DNA from 3 places in the Streptomyces sp. MAI_2237 genome. Region 2 is predicted to be linked to each of the others. Evidence: riboswitches for the same ligand, from Rfam matches in the RefSeq annotation. Region 2 holds a riboswitch; each other region holds the start of a gene.

Region 1 (7,711 bases), on a different contig from region 2:
CGAACTGGCGCAAGGGCAGCGCGCTGGTCGCCGGGACACCGGACGGGCCGAGCCCGGCGGAGCGGGCCCGGCTGCGGCCGGAGAACGTTTGAGGAGGACCGGGCTTCCACACGCCCCCGGGCTCCCGCGGGCCACCGGGCCCCTAGGCGCTCTGCCTCAGGCTCCTGCCGCGCATCAGGGAGGCGAGGGCCGAGGCGAACTCCACGGGGTCCACGGGCAGCGTCACCGCCGCGTCCGCGCGGCTCCACGTGGCCAGCCAGGCGTCCTGCGGCCGGCCGATCAGCAGCAGCACGGGCGGGCAGTCGAAGACCTCGTCCTTGATCTGCCGGCACACGCCCATGCCGCCCATCGGCACGGCCTCGCCGTCCAGGACGCAGATGTCGATGCCGCCCTTGTCCAGCTCGCTGAGGACGGCGGCCGGAGTGGCGCACTCGATGAACTCCACCACCGGGACGTCCGGCGCGGGCCTGCGCCCGGTCGCCAGCCGAACCTGCTCGCGAGTGTTGGAGTCGTCGCTGTAGACCAGCACCGTGGCGGTCGGCTGCATTGTTCCTCCGAGACGTCTGCGTCGTACGGAAAGGCCCGTTGCGGCGGATGTTACTCCGTTCAACACCACGTCAACACCGGTCCTGACGGCAGCAACACTCCGAACGGCACCCCCCGGAGTGAGGGCGGGATAAGCGACCGACATAATGTCGGTCGTGGCGACAGCAACGACAGTAGATACCGGGCACGCGCACCCGTCGGTCAACCGGCCGAACCTCACCAGCGTCGGAACCATCATCTGGCTGAGTTCCGAGCTGATGTTCTTCGCGGCCCTCTTCGCGATGTACTTCACCCTGCGATCGGTGACCGGTCCGGATCACTGGAAGGAGATGGCGAGCCATCTCAACCTTCCGTTCTCCGCGACGAACACCACGATCCTGGTGCTCTCCTCACTGACCTGTCAGCTCGGCGTCTTCGCGGCCGAGCGCGGGGACGTGAAGAAGCTCCGGGGCTGGTTCATCATCACCTTCGTCATGGGTGCGATCTTCATCGGCGGTCAGATCTACGAGTACACGGAGCTGGTGAAGAAGGACGGGCTCTCCCTGTCCTCCGACCCGTACGGCTCGGTGTTCTACCTGACCACCGGCTTCCACGGCATGCACGTGACAGGCGGCCTCATCGCCTTCCTGTTCGTCCTCGGCCGCACCTACGCGGCCAAGAGGTTCACCCACGAGCAGGCGACCGCGGCCATCGTCGTGTCCTACTACTGGCACTTCGTCGATGTCGTGTGGATCGGCCTCTTCGCCACGATCTACCTGATCAAGTAGCGGGGCCCGTCCCGCGTGCGCCCGCGCGGCGCACAACCCAAAAGCATCGACGCAGAAGATCCTGACACCGGGGTAATCCGTGAAAAAGCTCTCCGCACGACGACGCCATCCGATGGCGGCACTCGTCGTCCTACTCCTCGCGCTGGCATGCACCGGGGGGCTGTACGCCGTGTTCGCGCCCGCGAGCAAGGCGCAGGCCGATGACACCGCCCAGTCCCTTGCCATCGACGAAGGCAAGAAGCTCTACTCCGTGGGCTGCGCAACCTGCCACGGAACCGGCGGTCAGGGCACCACCGACGGTCCGAGCCTGGTGGGTGTGGGCGCCGCGGCCGTCGACTTCCAGGTCGGCACCGGCCGTATGCCGGCCCAGCAGCCGGGCGCGCAGGTCCCGAAGAAGAAGGTCATCTACACGCAGGCCGAGATCGACCAGCTGGCCGCGTACATCTCCTCCCTGGGCGCCGGCCCGTCCGTCCCGACGAAGGCGCAGTACGGCCCCGACGGCGCCGACATCGCCAAGGGTGGCGAGCTGTTCCGCACCAACTGCGCGCAGTGCCACAACTTCACCGGCAAGGGCGGTGCGCTGACGCACGGCAAGTACGCGCCTCCGCTCGAGGGTGTCGCCCCGAAGCACATCTACGAGGCCATGCAGACCGGCCCGCAGAACATGCCGTCGTTCCCCGACACCACGCTGTCGGAGCAGAACAAGAAGGACATCATCGCGTACCTGAACGCGGTCAACGGAGACGACACCGAGAGCCCCGGCGGCCTTGAGCTGGGCGGACTCGGCCCGGTCTCCGAGGGCCTGTTCGCCTGGATCTTCGGACTCGGCGCGCTGATCGCGGTCGCCGTCTGGGTCGCCGCTCGGACCGCAAAGGCCAAGAAGTCATGAGTAGCCAAGACATTCCAGAAGAGAACCTGCCCGCTGAGCAGGACGCGCACGGCGCCGTAGGCATCGCGGACGAGAAGGACCCGTTCGCCGATCCCGGCCTGCCGCCCCACGAGCACCGGATCCAGGACATCGACGAGCGGGCCGCCCGGCGGTCCGAGCGCACGGTGGCCATGCTGTTCACGGTGTCGATGCTGGCCACGATCGGCTTCATCGCCTCCTACGTGGCGATCCCGCACGACAAGGCCATCTACGTCTTCCCGATCGGCCACATCAACGCGCTGAACTTCGCGCTCGGCCTGACCCTCGGTCTGGCCCTGTTCGCGATCGGCGCGGGCGCGGTCCACTGGGCCCGCACCCTGATGTCCGACGTGGAGATCGCCGACGAGCGGCACCCGATCGAGGGCCTCGCCCGAGGTCAAGGCCAAGGTCATGGCCGACTTCAAGCAGGGTGCCAAGGAGTCCGCGCTCGGCCGTCGCAAGCTGATCCGCAACACGATGTTCGGCGCGCTGGCCCTGTTCCCGCTCTCCGGCGTCATGCTGCTGCGCGACCTCGGTCCGCTGCCGGGCACCAAACTCCGCCACACGCTCTGGTCCAAGGGCAAGCTCCTCGTCAACATGAACACCAACGAGCCGCTGCGTCCCTCCGACGTCGCCGTCGGCTCGCTGACCTTCGCCAAGCCCGAGGGCCTGGAGGAGAAGGACGAGAACTTCCAGACCGAGATCGCCAAGGCGGCCCTGATGATCGTCCGGCTCCAGCCGGAGAACATCAAGGACAAGCAGGAGCTCGACTGGTCCTACCAGGGCATCGTCGCGTACTCGAAGATCTGCACCCACGTCGGTTGCCCGATCTCCCTGTACGAGCAGCAGACGCACCACGTGCTGTGCCCCTGCCACCAGTCCACCTTCGACCTCTCCGACGGTGCCCGGGTGATCTTCGGCCCCGCCGGTCACGCCCTGCCGCAGCTGCGCATCGGCGTGAACAGTGACGGCTACCTCGAAGCGCTCGGCGACTTCGAGGAGCCCGTCGGTCCTGCCTTCTGGGAGCGCGGATGAGCACCAACCAAAACACCGAGGCCCGGCGTGGCAAAGCGCCGGCCGGCGAGCGCGTCGCCGACTGGGCCGACGGCCGGCTGGGGATCTACTCCCTGGCCAAGTCCAACATGCGCAAGATCTTCCCCGACCACTGGTCGTTCATGCTGGGTGAGGTCTGCCTCTACAGCTTCATCATCATCATCCTCACGGGTGTGTACCTGACGCTGTTCTTCCACCCGTCGATGAACGAGGTGGAGTACCACGGCAGCTACATCCCGCTGCAGGGCCAGATGATGTCCGAGGCGTTCAACTCGACCCTGCACATCTCCTTCGATGTGCGCGGTGGTCTGCTGATCCGGCAGATCCACCACTGGGCCGCGCTGATCTTCCTCGCGGGCATGTTCGTGCACATGATGCGCGTGTTCTTCACCGGCGCGTTCCGCAAGCCGCGTGAGGTCAACTGGCTGTTCGGCTTCCTGCTGTTCGTCCTGGGCATGTTCACCGGCTTCACCGGCTACTCGCTCCCGGACGACCTGCTCTCCGGCACCGGTGTCCGCTTCATGGAGGGCGCGATCCTGTCCGTGCCGGTCGTCGGCACGTACCTGTCGTTCTTCCTCTTCGGCGGCGAGTTCCCGGGCGGCGACTTCGTGGCCCGCTTCTACTCGATCCACATCCTGCTGCTGCCGGGCATCATGCTCGGCCTGGTGGTCGGCCACCTGATCCTGGTCTTCTACCACAAGCACACGCAGTTCGCGGGTCCCGGAAAGACGAACAACAACGTCGTCGGCATGCCCCTGCTGCCGGTGTACATGGCGAAGGCCGGCGGCTTCTTCTTCCTGGTCTTCGGTGTCATCGCGGCCCGTCGCGGCGATCGCCTCGATCAACCCGATCTGGGCCATGGGCCCCTACCGTCCGGACCAGGTGTCCACCGGCGCCCAGCCCGACTGGTACATGGGCTTCTCCGAGGGCCTGATCCGTACGATGCCGGGCTGGGAGATCAACCTCTGGGGCCACACGCTCGTCCTGGGCGTGTTCATCCCGCTGGTGATCTTCCCGCTGGTCCTGGTCGCGATCGCGGTCTACCCGTTCATCGAGGCCTGGGTCACCGGCGACCGGCGCGAGCACCACATCCTGGACCGTCCGCGTAACGCCCCGACGCGTACCGCGTTCGGTGCCGCGTGGATCTCCTGGTACTTCGTCCTGCTCGTCGGTGGCGGCAACGACCTGTGGGCCACGCACTTCCACCTGTCGATCAACGCGATCACCTGGTTCGTGCGGGTCAGCTTCTTCGTGGTGCCGGTGCTCACCTTCGTCGCCACCAAGCGGATCTGCCTCGGCCTGCAGCGCCGGGACAAGGACAAGGTGCTGCACGGCCGCGAGTCCGGCATCATCAAGCGCCTGCCGCACGGTGAGTTCATCGAGGTGCACGAGCCGCTCAGCCAGGAGGCGCTGCACACCCTCACGGCGCACGACCAGTACAAGCCGCTCGAGCTCGGCCCGGCGGTCGACGAGAACGGCGTCGAGCGCAAGGTCAAGGGCTCCCAGAAGCTGCGCGCCAAGCTCAGCGAGGCGTACTACGGCGAGGAGTCGCAGATTCCGAAGCCGACCGTCGAGGAGTACAAGGAGATCACGAGCGGCCACGGCCACCACTGATCGCTGCGCTCGCCACGCGCACCCGAGGGCCCCCGTCCGATCTCCGGACGGGGGCCCTTCGCGATGCCCCGGCCTGGATAGGGTGGGCACACACTGCGTCACATCCACGACATGTCTACGACCATCAGGAGCGGCCCCATGAGCGCTGTGACCCCCGCTGGAGGCGACACCGCGGCGGGCCGTTCCTGGCCCGTGCTGCTGAACGGCCTGCTGACCGGCAGGGACCTGTCCACCGACGACACCGCCTGGGCGATGGACCTCATGATGCGCGGCGAGGCGACCGACGCGCAGATCGCCGGCTTCGTGGTGGCGATGCGGGCCAAGGGCGAGACGGTCGAGGAGATCAACGGCCTGGTCCGCACGATGTACGAACACGCGAACGTCATCGAGGTGCCGGGCCCGACCGTGGACATCGTCGGCACCGGCGGCGACGGCGCGAAGACGGTGAACATCTCCACCATGTCGTCGATCGTCGTCGCGGGCACCGGCGCGCGGGTGGTCAAGCACGGCAACCGCGCCGCGTCCTCGGCGTCCGGGGCGTCCGACGTCCTGGAGAAGCTGGGCGTCAACCTGGAGCTGCCCGTGAAGCGGGTCCCCGAGGTCGCCCAGGAGGCTGGGATCACCTTCTGCTTCGCCATCAAGTTCCATCCGGCGCTGCGCCATGTGGGCGCCGCCCGCGGCCAGTTGGGCATCCGCACGGTGTTCAACGCGCTCGGCCCGCTGACCAACCCCGCCAAGGTGCGGGCGCAGGCGGTGGGCGTGGCCGATCCGCGCATGGCGCCGATCGTGGCCGGGGTCTTCGCCGAGCGCGGCAACTCCTCCCTGGTCTTCCGCGGCGACGACGGTCTCGACGAGCTGACGACGACGGCCACGTCGCGCGTGTGGATCGTCCGGGACGGCAAGGTCACCGAGGAGTCCTTCGACCCCCGTGACGTCGGCCTCGACCTGGTGCCGGTGGAGGCGCTGCGGGGCGGGGACCCGTCGTACAACGCGGAGGTCGCCCGGCGGCTGCTCGACGGCGAGAAGGGCCCCGTACGGGACGCCGTCCTGCTGAACTCGGCGGCCGCCCTGGTGGCGCTCGAGCCGACGGAGGCCCCCCTGGCCGACCAGCTGAGGGCCGGCATGGCGAAGGCCGCCGAGTCCATCGACTCCGGCGCGGCCAAGCGGGCACTGGAGCGCTGGGTGGCGGCCAGCAACGCCTAGGACGGGTGCCGAGCGCGGTCCCGTCATCCGGACACGGGTTGCGGGACCGCGATCACTTCCCGTACGTTCCTGTACCAGGTCATGAGTGACAGTCATGAGGCCCCGGCCGACTGTCCGGCAACCCTCCGTCCGTGGCGGGGTGCCCCGGGTGAGGACCAGGCCGTAGGCACTGAGGTCTACGGCAAGCGCGGACCCCTCGCACACCAGGGGTCCTGGTCTCCGAGGGAGTCTTCCGTGAGCAAGCGAATGCGATAGGGCGCCGAGCCCCGCCTCCGCACGCCCCTTTTCACTCTTCTCTTGTCACGGGAGTTTCCCATGTCCGTCTCCACCGCTGCCTCCACCCAGACCGTTTGCACCCATCTGCCCGTTCTGGGCAGGGATGTCACCGTCCCGCTCGTCACCGGTGGCGAGGTGACCTACGCGGCGCTCGACTACGCCGCCAGCGCGCCCGCCCTCCAGCGCGTCTGGGACGACGTCGCGGCCTACGCCCCGTACTACGGCAGCGTCCACCGCGGTGCCGGCTACCTCTCCCAGCTGTCCACCGACCTCTTCGAGAACGCCCGCCGGACCGTCGCCGAGTTCCTCGACTGCCGCGCCGACGACCAGGTGGTCTTCACCCGCTCGACGACGGACTCCCTCAACCTCCTCGCCCGCGCGCTGCCCGCCGACTGCCGGGTCTTCGTCTTCGAGACCGAGCACCACGCGAGCCTGCTGCCCTGGCAGGACGCCCACGTCACCTACCTCGACGCCCCGCGCACCCCGGCCCAGGCCGTGACGACCCTGGAGCGCGCCCTCGCCGAGCGCGACCCGCGCGGCCCGGCCCTGGTCTGCGTCACCGGCGCCTCGAACGTCACCGGGGAGCTGTGGCCGGTGCGCGAGCTGGCCGCGGCGGCCCACGCGCACGGCGCCCGCATCGTCCTGGACGCCGCCCAGCTCGCCCCGCACCACCCCGTCTCCGTCCGTGACCTGGACGTCGATTGGGTCGCCTTCTCCGGCCACAAGCTGTACGCCCCGTTCGGGGCGGGGGTGCTGGCCGGCCGTGCCGACTGGCTGCGCGAGGCCGACCCCTACCTCGCGGGCGGCGGCGCCAGCCGCAAGGTCACCCGGCGCGAGGACGGGGGAGTGGATGTGGAGTGGCACGAGAGCGCGGCCCGCCACGAGGCCGGCTCCCCGAACGTCATCGGCGCCTACGCCGTCGCGTCGGCCTGCAAGGCCCTCACGGAGGCCGGCTTCGACTCCCTGGTGGCCCGCGAGCGGCACCTGATCGGCAGGGTGCGGGCGGGACTGGCCGAGGTCCCGCAGGTGAAGGTGCTCTCCCTCTTCGGCGACGACGCCGAGCGGGTCGGCGTCATCTCCTTCGTCGTCGAGGGCTGGAACAGCTCCCACTTCGCCGCCGCCCTCTCCGCCGAGTACGGCATCGGTGTCCGCGACGGCCTCTTCTGCGCCCACCCCCTGGTCCGCACCCTGCTCGGCTCCGCCCCCCGGGCGCAGGGCGAGTGCGGCGCTCCCGAGGCCGCGCCTGGGGAGAAGTCCTTGAACGCGATCCGGGTGAGCTTCGGCGCGGGCACCCCGGACGAGCACGTGGAGCGCTTCGTCGGCGCCGTGAAGGAACTGGTGAGCG
Region 2 (7,711 bases):
TGAACTCTTCGTAACCGACATTACCGAAGGTAATGATCGGTCATTCGGTCAGCCGCCGGCGACGGCCGGGATGATCGACACGCCCGCCCCGTCCGGGGTCGCCGTCTCCAGCCCCTGCTCGAACCGCACGTCGTCGTCGTTGACGTACACGTTGACGAAGCGGCGCAGCTTGCCCTGGTCGTCCAGCACACGGGCGGCGATGCCGGTGTGGTTCTTCTCCAGGTCGGCGATGACCTCGGCGAGGGTGGCCCCCTCGGCGCTCACCTCGGCCTGGCCGCCGGTGTAGGTGCGCAGGATGGTGGGGATGCGGACGTTGACGCTCATGATGCGAGGCCAGCCTCTCGGAAGGAGTCGAGGTTCGGACGGATGGTGGCGGTGAGACCGGTGCCGGCCACCGCGTCGAGGGTCTTGAGGCCGTCGCCGGTGTTCAGCACGACGGTGGTCAGAGCCGGGTCCAGCACGCCGTTCTCGATGAGCTTCTTCGTCACGCCCACCGTCACGCCGCCGGCGGTCTCGGCGAAGATGCCCTCGGTGCGGGCCAGCAGCTTGATCGCGTCGACGACCTGCTCGTCGTTCACGTCCTCCACGGCACCGCCCGTGCGGCGCGCGATGTCCAGGACGTAGGGCCCGTCGGCCGGGTTGCCGATGGCCAGCGACTTGGCGATGGTGTTCGGCTTCTGCGGCCGGACCACGTCGTGGCCCGCCTTGTAGGCGACCGAGACCGGCGAGCACCCCTCGGCCTGCGCGCCGAAGATCTTGTACGGCTTGTCCTCGACGAGCCCGAGCTTGATCAGCTCCTGCAGCCCCTTGTCGATCTTCGTGAGCTGGGAGCCGGAGGCGATGGGGACCACGAGCTGGTCGGGGAGCCGCCAGCCGAGCTGCTCGCAGATCTCGTACGCCAGGGTCTTGGACCCTTCCGCGTAGTACGGCCGCAGGTTGACGTTGACGAACCCCCAGCCCTCGCCCGCCGGGTCGCCGATCAGCTCGGAGCAGAAGCGGTTCACGTCGTCGTAGTTGCCCTCGATGCCGACGAGCTCGCCGCCGTAGACCGCGGCCATGACGACCTTGCCCTGCTCCAGGTCGTGCGGGATGAACACGCAGGAACGGAAGCCGGCGCGGGCCGCGGCGGCGCCGACGGCGCCCGCGAGGTTGCCGGTGGAGGAGCAGGAGAGCGTGGTGAAGCCGAAGGCGCGCGCGGCCTCCAGGGCCTGGGCGACGACGCGGTCCTTGAAGGAGTGCGTCGGGTTGCCGGAGTCGTCCTTCACGTACAGTCCGCCGGTGACCCCCAGCTCGCGCGCCAGGTTGTCGGCCTTGACGAGCTTGGTCCAGCCGGGGTTGATGTTCGGCTTGTCCGCCACGTCCGCCGGGACGGGCAGCAGCGGCGCGTAGCGCCAGATGTTCGCGGGTCCCGCCTCGATGCGCTTGCGGAGTTCCTCGGTGTCGTAGGCCGAGAAGTCGTAGGCGATCTCGAGCGGGCCGAAACACTCCTCGCAGGCGAAGACCGGACCGAGCGGCACCCGGTGACCGCACTCGCGGCAGGAAAGCGCCGAGGCGGGGCCCAGGTCTACGGTCGTGGAGTCGGTGGTGCTTGCAACAGTCTGCGCAGCCATGTGAGGCGAGGCCCTTTCTCCTCATCTTCCTCACGACGCATCTCGCCGTGAGACGGATTTGGCACCTTCCCTAGCCGGGAGCCTCGCGGAATGATCAACAGTGATCTACGAGACCGGCTGGAGGGTTGCCGGGGCTTCATCGGGCCGTATCCCTCTGCCCCTCTGGATGAGCGGTATGTGGTTGTTGAACTCGTTGAACACGAGACGACCCCCGACATGCGATGGTCATCAGCGTTGTTCAAGACTGTAACCGAAGGCCAGGACAGTTGAGATAGCCGTCCGAACCGCGAGATGGATCACATCTTGGTCCTTTCGCCCAGAGAGCGCAGAGGAGCCGCCTACGTGCTGGAAGAAGTCGAGCGCTGGCTGAGCACCCACTCCTGGTCCGTCACCGACCGCCCGCTGCACCAGATCCTCGCCGCGAAACAGCGCACGGGCCAGTCGGTCAGTGTCGTGCTGCCCGCGCTCAACGAGGAGGAGACGGTCGGCGACATCGTCGCGATCATCCGCCACGACCTGATGCAGCAGGTCCCGCTCGTCGACGAGATCGTGGTCGTCGACTCCGGTCCACCGACCGCACGTCCGAGGTCGCCGCGGCGGCCGGCGCGCGGGTCGTGCACCGCGACGACATCCTGCCCCGCATCCCGACGGTCCCCGGCAAGGGCGAGGTCCTGTGGCGCTCGCTGCTGGTCACCTCCGGGGACATCGTCTGCTTCATCGACGCCGACCTGAAGGAGTTCTCCTCCGACTTCGTCTCCGGGATCGTCGGCCCGCTGCTCACCGACCCCGGGATCGACCTGGTCAAGGGCATGTACGACCGCCCCCTCGCCGGAGGGCAGGGACAGGGCGGCCGGGTCACCGAGCTGATGGCCCGCCCGCTGCTCAACATGCACTGGCCGCAGCTGGCCGGCTTCGTGCAGCCGCTCGGTGGCGAGTACGCGGCCCGGCGCGGACTGCTGGAGCAGCTGCCGTTCCCCGTCGGGTACGGAGTCGAGCTGGGCATGCTGGTCGACGCCCTGCATCTGGTGGGCCTCGACGCGCTCGCCCAGGTCGACGTCGGCGTCCGCAAACACCGCCACCAGGACGGCCAGGCCCTCGGCCGGATGGCGGCGGCGATCTACCGCACGGCCCAGCTCCGGCTGGCCCGCGGTCACCTCGTCCGCCCCTCCCTCACCCAGTTCGAACGGGGCGCGGACGGCTTCGAGCCGCGCACCTACTCCGTGGACACGGAGGAGCGGCCGCCGATGGCGGAGATCGCGGAGTACGCGAGCCGCAAGGTGGCGTAGGGCATACCCGGACCGGGCGGTCGTCACGTTTATGCGTTTGCGGACCGGGCTACGTTGAGGCGTATGGCTTCCTCGCACGGCGCTGCCCACCAGGTGCTGGTCGCGTCCAACCGCGGCCCGGTCTCGTACGCACTCCAGCAGGACGGCTCGCTCGCCGCCAAACGGGGCGGCGGCGGGCTGGTCTCCGGCCTGTCGGCGATCGGTCCCGACGCGGGCGCCCTGTGGGTGTGCTCCGCGCTCTCCGACGGCGACCGGGAGGCCGTGCGGCGCGGGGAGGGCGAGCCCGGCGTGCGGATGCTCGACGTCCCGGCGGACGTGCACGCCGACGCGTACAACGGCATCGCCAACTCCGTGCTCTGGTTCGTCCACCACATGCTGTACCAGACGCCCCTGGAGCCGGCCTTCGACGCGGAGTTCCGGCGGCAGTGGGCGTCGTACGAGACGTACAACCGCGCCTTCGCCGAGGCCCTGGCCCAGGAGGCCGCCGAGGGCGCGGCGGTGCTGGTGCAGGACTACCACCTGTGCCTGGTGCCGGGCATGCTGCGGGAGCTGCGGCCGGACCTCAGGATCGCGCACTTCTCGCACACGCCGTGGGCGCCGGTGGAGTACTTCCGGATGCTGCCCGACGACATCGCCGAGCAGCTGCTGCGCGGCATGCTCGGCGCCGACCGGCTGGGCTTCCTCACCCGCCGCTGGGCGGAGGCGTTCACGGCCTGCGCGGCGCTCGTGGGCGGCCTCGGGGACACCCGGGTCGGGGTGCACGGCCTCGGCGCGGACGCCGACTTCCTGCGGCGACGCTCGCACGAGGCGGACGTCGACGAGCGGATGGCCGCGCTGCGCGAGCAGATCGGCGCGGGCCGCAAGGCGATCGTGCGGGTCGACCGGACCGAGCTGTCGAAGAACATCGTGCGCGGGCTGCTGGCCTACCGGCAGCTCCTCGACGACCACCCGGAGTGGCGCGAACGGGTCGTGCACGTGGCCTTCGCCTACCCCTCCCGGCAGGACCTGGCGGTCTACCGGGACTACACCGCCGAGGTGCAGCGCGTGGCGGAGGAGATCAACTCCGTTTACGGCACGCCCGGCTGGACCCCGGTCGTGCTCCATGTGGAGGACGACTTCGCGCGGTCCCTGGCCGCCTACCGGCTGGCCGACGTGGCTCTCGTCAACCCCATCCGGGACGGCATGAACCTGGTCGCCAAGGAGGTCCCGGTCGTCTCCGACGAGGGGTGCGCGCTGGTGCTGTCCCGGGAGGCGGGGGCGTACGAGGAGCTGGCCGAGGACGCGGTGACGGTGAACCCCTACGACGTGATCGGCACGGCGCGCGCCCTGCACACCGCGCTGACCATGCCGCCGGGGGAACGCGCAGAGCGCGCCAAGCGCCTCGCCGCGTCGGCGACCGCGCTCCCCCCGGCCCAGTGGTTCCTCGACCAGCTCAACGCGCTACGGGACCAGCCGAGCTAGCGAAGATCCCGGCCTCCGCCCGAACCGACCCACACGAACGAACACCGACCGAGCCGAACCGCACGGACGAACACCGGCCGAGCCGAACCACGCGGGCGGACGTCAGCCGAACCGAACCACGCGGGCGGGCGTCAGCCGAACCGACCGCACGGGCGGGTTTCAGCTGAGGTGGGAGGTCAGGGTTGAGAGAAGGGCGACCACGCCGGTGGGGCCGGGGACCACCAGGTCCGCCTGTCGACTGAGTTCCGTCACCTCGTCGCTGCCGCTGCACACCAGCAGGCCCGGTGTGCCGTCGGCGCGGAGGCGGTCCACCGCCGCGTAGGCAGGCAGGTCGCCCAGGTCGTCGCCCGCGTACAGGACCGCCGAGGCGCCGGTCTCGCGGACGTACCGGGTGAGCGCGACGCCCTTGTCCATGCCCGGTGGGCGCAGTTCCAGGACGAGGCGGCCGGGCTCGACGATCAGGCCGTGCCGGGCGGCGAGGGCGGTCAGCGGCTCGCGCAGGGCCTCGAAGGCGGCTTGCGGGTCCGCGGCGCGGCGGGTGTGCACGGCGACCGCGAATCCGCCCTTCTCCTCGACCCACGCGCCCTGTCCGGCGGCGCCGGAGCGCTCCAGCAGGCCCGGCAGTTCGGCGCGGACGGCGGCGACACCGGGGTGCGGGGCGGGCCCGCCGACCTCGCCGCTGACGGCGTCCCAGCGCTCGGCGCCGTAGTGGCCGAGGACGACCAGGTGCTCCAGGCCCGGGACGCCCGCGAAGCCGCCGTGGCGGACGGCGACCTCGGCCGGCCGGCCGGTGACCACGGCGACGGAGGCGACCTTCGGGGCGAGCGCGGCCAGCGCGGGAACGGCGTCCGGGTGGGCGCGGGCCTGTTCGGGGTCGGGGACGATCGGCGCGAGGGTGCCGTCGAAGTCGAAGGCCAGCACCGCCTTCCCGGGATCGGCGAGAATCGCGGCGAGCCCCTCGCGACCGGCCCGCGTGGCGGGCGTAGGCAGGGGGTCCGTGTCCGTGTGGGTGCCCATACGGGGACCCTAACCGGGATGGGACCAGGCATGCGCGGCTCGCGCAATGCGCCGGAACCGTCAGCGTTCCGACCGGCGCCGCTCCCGCACCCGTCTGAGCCTGTTCACCGTCACCGGGTCGTGGGCGAGGGCCCGCTCGTCGTCCAGGAGGGCGTTCAGGAGCTGGTAGTAGCGGACGGGGGCCAGGCCCAGCTCCTCGCGTATGGCGCGCTCCTTGGCGCCGGGGCCGGGAAAGCCCCGGCGCTCCAGGGCGAGGACGGCCCGCTCACGCTCCCCCAGCTGCTCCGGTTCCATACCGCGAACGGTAGCCCCCGCCACTGACAGTCAGTCCGCGCTCTCCGCCGTCGACGCCGTCGCCTGCAGCTGGGAGAGGGTGGCGGCGGGGCTGGCGTTCGCCCCGACCGCCTGACCTATGCGCTTCTTCACCGCCGCGCTGACCGCCGCCCACGACGTCTTGCCGACCGGGTACAGCTCGGACTGCGGAAGCTCGTCCAGGAACGGCTTGAGGTCGGCGTCCCGCTTGTCCGAACTCATCACCTCGGACGCCGAGTTGGTGACCGGCAGCAGGTCGTACTCGCGCGAGAAGGAGAGGACGTTCTTCTCGTCGTAGACGAAGTCGAGGAAGTCGCCGACCTGCTGCGCGTGGCCGTTCTTCTTGAAGGCCATCATCCAGTCGGCCACACCCATCGAGGTGCTGCTCTGACCGTGCGCTCCGGGCATCGGCACCATGCCGAACTTCACGCCCTTCTTCGCGGCGATCTTCATCAGCGACGGGTGGCCGTTGAGCATGCCCACCTCGCCCTTGGCGAAGGCGGAGAACGCGGTGGCGCGGTTGAGCCGGCCCGGCGCGACCGGCCCGGTCAGGCCCTTGCCGACCAGGTCGTCCTTGAGCCAGTCGAAGGTGGCGACGTTCTGTGCCGAATCGATTCCGTAGGACCCGACGGTGTCGGTGTAGCCGCCGCCCCCGCTGAGCATCCACTGCATCGTCTCGGCCTGCGCCTCCTCCGGGCCGAGCGGCAGCGCGTACGGGTACGTCACGCCGCGCGCCTTGAGGGCCGCGGCGTCGGCGGCGAGCTGCTTCCACGTCTTCGGCGGGGTGAGGCCGGCGGCCTGGAAGAGGGTCTTGTTGTAGAAGAGCAGCCGCGTGGAGGCCGCGAACGGCATCCCGTACTGCACGCCCTTGAGCTGCCCCGCCGTGGCCAGCTGGGAGGCGAAGTCGGCCTGGGTGCTGATGGAGAGCAGGTCGTCGGCCGTGTAGAGCTCGTCCTTGGCGGCGTAGTCGGCGTACGCGCCGATCTGCGCCATGTCGGGGGCCTTCCCGGCGTCCACCATCTCCTTGACCTTGCGGTCGACGTCGTTCCAGGAGTAGACGGTGACGTCGACCTTCACGCCGGAGTGCTTGCTCTCGTACTCCTTCACCAGCCCGTCCCAGTACTTCTGGGAGCTGTTGGCGGCGGAGTCGCCGTAGTCCGCCGCGACCAGTCTCAGGGTGACGTCTCCCGAACCGCCGGTGACACCGCAGCCCCCGAGGGTCGCCGTCATCCCCAGCGCGGCGATCGCCGCGACCGTTCCCGCCTTGCGCCGCTGCACTGCTACGCCACGCTCCAACTGTCTCGCCGTTCAATATGTGGACTCTCCAAGGTCTACACCACGCAAGTGGACTAGACCTCTCAAGGGTAGTGGGGCCACACTGTCCTCCGTGAGACACGTCATCGCCCTCGATGTGGGCGGCACCGGGATGAAGGCCGCGCTCGTCGGCGCGGGCGGCGAGCTGCTGCACCGGGCCCGCCGTGCGACCGGACGCGAGCGCGGGCCGGACGCGGTCGTCGAGGGCATCCTCGACTTCGCCGCCGAGCTGCGCGCGTACGGCGTCGAGCGTCTCGGCGAGCCCGCCTCGGCCGCCGGTGTCGCCGTCCCCGGCATCGTCGACGAGCAGCGGGGCGTGGCCGCCTACGCCGCCAACCTCGGCTGGCGCGACGTCCCCCTGCGCGACCTGCTGTCCCGGCGGCTCGGCGCCCCCGTCCGTCTCGGCCACGACGTGCGCACCGGCGGACTCGCCGAGGGCCGGATCGGCGCGGGCCGGGGCGCCGACCGGTTCCTGTTCGTCGCCCTGGGCACCGGCATCGCGGGCGCCATCGGCATGGCGGGCCGGGTGGAGTCGGGCGCGCACGGCTTCGCGGGAGAGATCGGCCACATCGTCGTACGGCCCGGGGGGACCCCCTGTCCGTGCGGGCAGTCCGGCTGCCTGGAGCGGTACGCCTCCGCGGCCGCCGTCGGCGAGGCGTGGGCGAAGGCGTGCGGCGACCCGGACGCGGACGCCGCCGACTGCGCGCGGGC
Region 3 (7,711 bases), on a different contig from region 2:
TCCGGTGACCTTCCTCCCCGCCGTCCCTGACTGTCCCGAGGGCGGTCACTCGGCCCTGCTCCCGCTGTACGAGGCGAGCGCGCACCGCTACCGCGGGCCGGCCGCGGCGCCGGTGCTCAGTGACGGCTGGTCCGGGCGGATCGTCAGCACCCACGACCGGGACATCATGCGCGACCTCGCCCACCGCTTCGACACCGGCGGCTCCTCGCTCTACCCGTGCGGCGCGGAGTCGGAGATCGAGGCCGTGGAGCGGTTGTGCGTGGAGGGGATCGAGGGGGCGGCGCAGCGGGCCGGGGCCGTGGGCGGGGAAGCGACGGAACGTGACAGGGCACTGGCCACGCTGCTGCAGACCCTCGGAGCCCTCGACCGCTGGCTGGTCGACCGCGCCTACCTGATCCGCGGCGAAGTCACGCTCGCCGACGTCGAGTTGTGGGTCGCTCTGGTCCGGCTCGACACCGTGCACCGGCACCACCTCGACGCCGCCGCGATCCAGCGCATCGCCGGCCACCCGGTGCTGTGGTCCTACGCCCGCTGTCTGACCGCCCACCCGGCCTTCGGCGCTCACCTCGACCTCGACGGCATCGACCGCCGTCACCACTCCCAGTGTCGCGGGCTGGAGGCAGCAGGATCGGCCGTCCAGATCCTCGACTGGGCGGCACACTCCGCCCGTTAGCCGTTCCACCTGGTGGACCGGCGTTGACATACGTTCGGGCCATTGTCTTAACTACGGCCCAGAACGGTCATGAGTGTCAGCGACAAGCCCTGGCTTGCTGACCGGCAACCCTCGCACCGCGGTGGGGTGCCCCAGGTGACGACCCGGCCGATGACCCATCGGCAAGCGCGAGGCCCCCAGGGCCGGAACAGTGACGGTGACGCCATGTACGCAGCTCCCAGAACGGCCGCACGCCGTTCCCAGGGCTGCGTACGGACGTACGCGAACATGCTTGTCGCCAACCGCGCCGTCGATCTGCTCCGCGTCAGCAGCGCACTGTGTACCGCACCGGGCCGTGCCCGCTGTCGGGGCTGACACCTCCCCGCAGCTCCCGCACCCCCTGACGAACACCGCCCGCGCGGTGTGCCGTTGCCCTCCCCACCCCCGGCCTCACGCAGCCGTGTGCGACCCCGCATGCCGCCGCGCCTCCGGGGTGTGCCCACGACTCCGGAGCCCACCATGAGCGAACCCCCAGGCGCCACTGCCCGAGGCGCCCGCCACCACCGAACCGCCCAAGGCCCTCACCGCCCAGCGGGTCCAGCCACTGAGGCGCCCGGGGCGCTGGATCGCCACCGCGGTCGTCCTGGTCCTGGTCGCCCAGTTCGTCCACGGACTGGTGACCAACCCCTTCTACCAGTGGGACCGCTGGAACTACTGGTTCCTGCGGCCGACCATCTTCGACGGCCTCCTCATCACCCTCGAAGTCGCCGCTTACAGCGCCCTGTTGGGCCTTGCCGGCGGTGTCCTGCTCGCTCTGGCGCGGCTGTCGAAGAGCCCGGTGCTGCGCGCCGTCAGCTGGACCTACGTCTGGGCGTTCCGCTCCATCCCGCTCATCGTGGTCCTGATCTTCCTCTACAACTTCAGTGCGCTGTACAAGACGTTGAGCGTCGGCATCCCCTTCGGGCCGGCCTTCTTCTCCTTCGACGAGTCGAAACTCGCCACCGACATGGTCGTCGCCGTCGTCGGCCTCAGTCTCAACGAGGCCGCCTACGCGGCCGAGGTGGTGCGCGGCGGCATCCTCTCCGTCGACCAGGGCCAGCACGAGGCGGCCGCGGCCCTCGGCCTGCCCAAGGGCTACCAGTTCCGCAGAATCGTCTTTCCGCAGGCGCTGCGCTCCATCATCCCCAACTACGTCAACCAGTTGATCGGCCTGATCAAGGGCACTTCGCTGGTCTTCTACGTCTCGCTGCTGGACCTGTTCGGCTCCGCGCAGACCATGGGCTCCACCTACCCCGGCGACATCGTGCCGCTGCTGCTGGTCGTCACCGTCTGGTACCTGATCCTGACCAGCGTCGTCTCCGTCATCCAGTTCTACGTCGAGCGGTACTACGCCCGCGGCGCCACCCGCAGCCTGCCGCCGACGCCACTGCAGAAGCTCCGCACCGGTCTCACCGACCTGCGGGCCCGAATCCGCCGGGAGGCCGCCGTATGACCGCCAAGACCGCCGACGCCCCGGCGGACGTCGAAGCCGCCACCGTCGAGGTCCACGACGTGCACAAGTGGTACGGCAGCCACCGGGTCCTGGACGGCGTCGACCTGACGATCCGTCCCGGCGAGGTCACCGTGATCCTCGGCCCCTCCGGCTCCGGCAAGTCCACCCTGCTGCGGCTCGTCAACCACCTGGAGAAGCCCGAGATCGGCCACGTCAGCATCAACGGCGAGCCGATCGGCGTGAAGCGGCACGGCGACCGGCTGAAGGAGCTGAGCGAGCGCGCCATCCTCACCCAGCGCGGACGCATCGGGTTCGTCTTCCAGAACTTCAACCTCTTCCCGCACCTGACGGTCCTGGACAACGTGGCCGCGGCCCCGGTCGCCACCGGCCGGCTCGGCAGGCCCCAAGCCCAGGAACTGGCCCGCGAACTCCTCGTCCGGGTCGGCCTCGCCGACAAGACCGGCGCCTACCCGCGCCAGCTCTCCGGCGGCCAGCAGCAGCGCGTCGCCATCGCCCGCGCCCTGGCGCTGCGCCCCGGAGTCATCCTCTTCGACGAGCCCACCTCCGCCCTGGACCCCGAACTGGTCGGCGAAGTCCTCGCCGTCATCCGGGACCTGGCCTCCAGCGGCACCACCCTCGTCATCGTCACCCACGAGATCGGCTTCGCCCGCGAGATCGCCGACCGGGTCGTCTTCATCGACGGCGGCAAGATCATCGAGCAGGGGCCGCCCTCCGAGGTCCTCGACACACCACGGCACGAGCGGACCAGGGACTTCCTCAGCAAGGTCCTGTGACCCGCCGCCCCCACGACCTCCCCCCCCCACGCCACCACTCTCATCACCGCCCCTGAGCGACAAGGAACGGCCATGCGCACCCACTTCACCCGACGCAGCCTGATACGCGGCATCACCACGGCGACCGCCGTCGCCTCCCTGGCCACCGGGCTCGCCGCCTGCGGTGGCGACAGCGACGCGGCCACCACCACCGACACGGCCGCCACATCCGGCGAGGTAGTCATCGGCCAGGTCTCCAACGGCGCCGCCCAGCAGACCGCAATCAAGGTCTCCGAGGTCAAGTCCATCAGCGCCGAACTGCCCGCCGCCCTCAGAAAGAGCGGCAAGCTGGAGATCGGCATCGGCGCCCTGCCGGCCGGCTTCCCGCCGCTGGCCTACGTGGGCAGCGACCAGAAGACCCTCACCGGCGCGGAGCCCGACTTCGGCCGCCTGGTCGCCGCCGTCCTCGGACTCAAGCCCGAGGTGAAGAACTCCACCTGGGAAAACCTCTTCGTCGGCATCGACAGCGGCAAGGTCGACGTGGCCTTCTCCAACGTCACCGACACCGAGGAACGCAAGAAGAAGTACGAGTTCGCCTCCTACCGCCAGGACAACCTCGCCTTCACCGTGCCCAAGAAGAGCACCTGGAACTTCGGCGGCGACTACGAGAACCTCGCCGGCAAGACGGTCTCCGTGAGCGCCGGGACCAACCAGGAGAAGATCCTGCTGGAGTGGAAGACCAAGCTGGCCAAGGAGGGCAAGAAGCTCACCGTCAAGTACTTCCAGGACAGCAACAGCGTCTACCTGGCCCTGTCCGGCGGCAAGATCGACGCGTACCTCGGCCCCAACCCCGGCATCGCCTACCACAACCGGCAGACCGCCAACACGCCCAACGCCACCCGTACAGCTGGTACTTACTCCGGCGCCGGAGCGAACCTCCAGGGGCTGATCGCGGCCACCGCCAAGAAGGACAGCGGCCTGGCCAAGCCCCTCGCCGACGCCATCAATTACCTGATCAAGAACGGTCAGTACGCCGAGTGGCTCAAGGCCTACAACCTCTCCAACGAGGCCGTCGCCAAGTCCGAGGTCAACCCGCCCGGACTCCCGCTCGACAACTCCTGACCACCGCGTCCCGGGGACTCCACCACCCATCTCGCGGTGGCGTCCCCGGCACGCCGGACACCCCGAGCCGCACCCGGAGACCGCCACGCCATGTCCGTCACCACCGCCGAAGCCACGTCCTCGCACGTCCTGGACAACCCCGCCTGGGCCGCCCTCACCGGACCCCACGCCCACTTCGCCGAACGCATCGGCCACGCCGCCCGCTACCGCCAGGACGTGGCCCCCTTCCACGCCCTCTCCGACGAGGACGACCCGCGCGCCTGGGCCGACCTGGGCCACCTCGTCGGCCCCGGCGGCACCGCCGCGGTACGAGGCGTCACAGAGGCGCCGGACGGCTGGGAGGTCGTCAGCCTCGGACACGGCGTCCAACTCGTGGACACCTCCCTGCGGGCCGAGCCCGACCCCGAGGCCGTACGCCTCGGCCCCGACGACGTACCCCAGATCCTCGATCTGATCGCCCGCACCGAACCCGGCCCCTACCGGCGCCGCACCGTCGAGATGGGCACCTACCTCGGCATCCGCCACCGCGGCCGGCTGATCGCCCTGGCCGGCGAGCGGCTGCACCCGCCCGGTTGGACGGAGATCAGCGCCGTGTGCACCGACCCCGACCACCGGGGGCGGGGGCTGGCCACCCGGCTGGTCCGTGCCGTCGCCGCAGGCATCAAGGAGCGGGGCGAACAGCCCTTCCTGCACGCCGCGGCCGCCAACGCGCACGCGATCCGGCTGTACGAGTCGATCGGCTTCACCCTGCGCAGCCGCACGGTCTTCTCGCTCGTCCGGCACACCGGCGCCACGGCCCTGGAAAGAACGGCATGACCACGCCGTCGCCCCTCTCACTCCACCTCCAGGAAGGCACCCCGGTGTCCGCAACTCCACGCACTCCTCTGCACCTTGCCGTCGCCCTCGACGGGACAGGCTGGCACCCCGCCTCATGGCGTGAGCAAGTCGCCCGCCCCCGTGACCTGTTCACCGCCGGACACTGGGCGGGCCTCGTCGCCGAGGCCGAGCGCGGACTGCTCGACTTCGTCACCTTCGAGGACGGCCTCGGCCTGCAGTCCTCGCACTACGGTGAGTTGGACGGCCGCACCGACCAGATCCGCGGCCGGCTGGACGCCGTACTGACCGCCGCCCGGATCGCACCCCTGACCCGGCACATCGGCCTGGTGCCGACCGTGATCGCCACCCACACCGAGCCGTTCCACATCTCCAAGGCGATCGCCACCCTCGACTACGTCAGCACCGGCCGCGCGGGCCTGCGCGTGCAGATCTCCGCGCGGCCGCACGAGGCCGACCACTTCGGCCGTCGCACCTTTCCGCCGATCGACCTGAGCGAACTGCGGAGCCCGGTCGGGCAGGAACGCTTCACCGACCTCTTCAACGAGGCCGCGGACCACGTCGAGGTCATGCGCCGGCTCTGGGACAGCTGGGAGGACGACGCGGAGATCCGGGACGCCGCCACCGGACGCTTCATCGACCGCGACAAGCTGCACTACATCGACTTCCAAGGCGAGCACTTCAGCGTCAAGGGCCCCTCCATCACCCCGCGCCCGCCCCAGGGCCAGCCCCTGGTCACCGCCCTCGCCCATCAAACCGTCCCCTACCGGCTGGTGGCCCGCCAGGCCGACGTCGGCTACGTCACCCCGCAGGACGCCGCGCACGCCCGGGCGATCGTCGCCGAGATCCGGACCGAGCAGGAGGCCGCCGGACGGGCCGGAGAACCCCTGCACGTCTTCGGTGACCTGGTGGTCTTCCTGGACGACGAACAGGCCGCCGCCGAGAACCGGCGCGCACGGCTCGACGCCCTCGCCGGGGAGCCGTACACCAGTGACGCCCGGATCTTCGCCGGCACCCCCGTACAACTTGCTGATTTCTTGCAGGAGTTGGCGGGGGAGGGGTTGAGCGGCTTCCGACTCCGGCCCGCAGTCGCTGGACACGACCTGCCGGCCATCACCCGCGGTCTGGTCCCGGAACTCCAGCGCCGGGGTGTCTTCCGCACCGCTTACGAAGCCGACACCCTGCGCGGCCTGCTGGGCCTCGCCCGCCCCGCCAACCGCTACACCGCCGCCTGAGCCGGAAGGACCCCGCACCGACATGAGCAGCAAGCCGTTGAAGCAGATCCACCTGGCCGCCCACTTCCCCGGCGTCAACAACACCACCGTGTGGAGCGACCCGAAGGCCGGCAGCCACATCGAGTTCACCTCCTTCGCCCACCTCGCCCGAACCGCCGAACGCGCCCGTTTCGACTTCCTCTTCCTCGCCGAAGGGCTGCGACTGCGCGAACAGGGCGGAAAGATCTACGACCTGGACGTCGTCGGCCGCCCCGACACTTTTACAGTCCTCGCCGCGCTCGCCGCCGTCACCGAGCACCTCGGCCTGACCGGCACCATCAACTCGACGTTCAACGAGCCCTACGAGGTGGCCCGCCAGTTCGCCAGCCTCGACCACCTGTCCGGGGGCCGGGCCGCCTGGAACGTCGTCACCTCCTGGGACGCCTTCACCGGCGAGAACTTCCGCCGCGGCGGCTTCCTGGCGCAGCAGGAGCGCTACTCCCGCGCCAAGGAGTTCCTGGCCACCGCCAACGAGCTCTTCGACTCCTGGCACGGCGACGAGATCGTCGCCGACCAGGGAACCGGCGTCTTCCTGCGGGACGCGAAGGCCGGCTCCTTCGCCCACACCGGACAACACTTCGACATTCACGGCCAGTTCAACGTCCCGCGCTCTCCGCAGGGCCGTCCGGTGATCTTCCAGGCCGGCGACTCCGAGGAGGGACGCGAGTTCGCCGCCTCCAGCGCCGACGCCATCTTCAGCCGGCACGCCACCCTGGAGGGCGGTCGGGCCTTCTACGCGGACGTCAAGAACCGGCTCGCCAAGTACGGCCGCCGCCATGACCAGTTGCTGATCCTGCCTGCCGCCTCGTTCGCCCTCGCCGACACCGACGCCGAGGCCGAGGACCTCGCCAGGCAGGTGCGCCGCCAGCAGGTCAGCGGTGCCACCGCCATCAAGCACCTGGAGTTCGTCTGGAACCGGGACCTGTCCTCGTACGACCCGGAAGGGCCGCTGCCCGACGTCGACCCGGACGTCGGCGACCACCACATGTCCAAGGGCCGTGCCCAGGTGCGCATGTACCGCGACCCGCTGGCCACCGCCCGTGAGTGGCGCGAGCTGGCCGCCGCCAACAACTGGTCCATCCGCGACCTGGTCATCCACACCGGCAACCGGCAGACCTTCGTCGGCTCCCCGGCGACCATCGCCAGGACCATCAACGACCATGTCCAGGCGGACGCGAGCGACGGCTTCATCCTCGTGCCGCACATCACCCCCACCGGCCTCGACGACTTCGCCGACAAGGTCGTCCCGCTCCTGCAGGAACAGGGCGTCTTCCGCACCGACTACGAGGGCCCCACCCTCCGCCACCATCTGGGGCTCGCCCACCCCGAGGCCGTCGACGACCGGGTCGCCTCGTGAAGTTCCAGGACACGCCGTGCGCGTGGCCACTGGTGCTTCCGGCGACGCCCCTCACCAAGGAGTCCATCTATGCCTGACATCGCCCTCGGCGTCCTCGATCTGGTCCCGATTCCGTCCGGCTCGACGGCAGCGGATGCCCTGCGCAACTCGATCGACCTCGCGCAGCAGGCCGAGCGTCTGGGATACGCCCGCTACTGGTTCGCCGAG

Evidence for each region. A riboswitch is a leader RNA that binds a small molecule or an ion and turns the genes downstream of it on or off. The one in region 2 is predicted to bind S-adenosylmethionine.
Region 1: it holds a riboswitch for S-adenosylmethionine, as region 2 does, so the genes downstream of both, LN251_RS05120 (aminotransferase class V-fold PLP-dependent enzyme) here and thrC (threonine synthase) in region 2, are expected to answer to the same signal.
Region 3: it holds a riboswitch for S-adenosylmethionine, as region 2 does, so the genes downstream of both, LN251_RS30270 (amino acid ABC transporter permease) here and thrC (threonine synthase) in region 2, are expected to answer to the same signal.

Annotation. Positions count from the first base shown of each region.
Region 1 is NZ_JAJPGQ010000002.1:64,939-72,649, reverse strand. It holds gene LN251_RS05155 (Ig-like domain-containing protein) at 1-92, shown strand, start outside; gene LN251_RS05150 (hypothetical protein) at 143-547, opposite strand; gene ctaE (aa3-type cytochrome oxidase subunit III) at 693-1,313, shown strand; gene qcrC (cytochrome bc1 complex diheme cytochrome c subunit) at 1,393-2,202, shown strand; partial or broken gene qcrA (cytochrome bc1 complex Rieske iron-sulfur subunit) at 2,199-3,255, shown strand; partial or broken gene qcrB (cytochrome bc1 complex cytochrome b subunit) at 3,252-4,887, shown strand; gene trpD (anthranilate phosphoribosyltransferase) at 5,026-6,090, shown strand; SAM riboswitch class IV at 6,168-6,284, shown strand; gene LN251_RS05120 (aminotransferase class V-fold PLP-dependent enzyme) at 6,406-7,711, shown strand, end outside.
Region 2 is NZ_JAJPGQ010000003.1:457,762-465,472, forward strand. It holds gene LN251_RS12280 (MoaD/ThiS family protein) at 49-324, opposite strand; gene thrC (threonine synthase) at 321-1,610, opposite strand; SAM riboswitch class I at 1,629-1,783, opposite strand; partial or broken gene LN251_RS12290 (glucosyl-3-phosphoglycerate synthase) at 1,953-2,896, shown strand; gene LN251_RS12295 (alpha,alpha-trehalose-phosphate synthase (UDP-forming)) at 2,960-4,357, shown strand; gene otsB (trehalose-phosphatase) at 4,517-5,374, opposite strand; gene LN251_RS12305 (DUF3263 domain-containing protein) at 5,435-5,668, opposite strand; gene LN251_RS12310 (ABC transporter substrate-binding protein) at 5,699-6,964, opposite strand; gene LN251_RS12315 (ROK family protein) at 7,074-7,711, shown strand, end outside.
Region 3 is NZ_JAJPGQ010000005.1:437,335-445,045, reverse strand. It holds gene LN251_RS30275 (glutathione S-transferase C-terminal domain-containing protein) at 1-673, shown strand, start outside; SAM riboswitch class IV at 739-847, shown strand; partial or broken gene LN251_RS30270 (amino acid ABC transporter permease) at 1,172-2,144, shown strand; gene LN251_RS30265 (amino acid ABC transporter ATP-binding protein) at 2,141-2,938, shown strand; gene LN251_RS30260 (ABC transporter substrate-binding protein) at 3,011-4,039, shown strand; gene LN251_RS30255 (GNAT family N-acetyltransferase) at 4,130-4,855, shown strand; gene LN251_RS30250 (LLM class flavin-dependent oxidoreductase) at 4,900-6,108, shown strand; gene LN251_RS30245 (NtaA/DmoA family FMN-dependent monooxygenase) at 6,131-7,504, shown strand; gene LN251_RS30240 (LLM class flavin-dependent oxidoreductase) at 7,574-7,711, shown strand, end outside.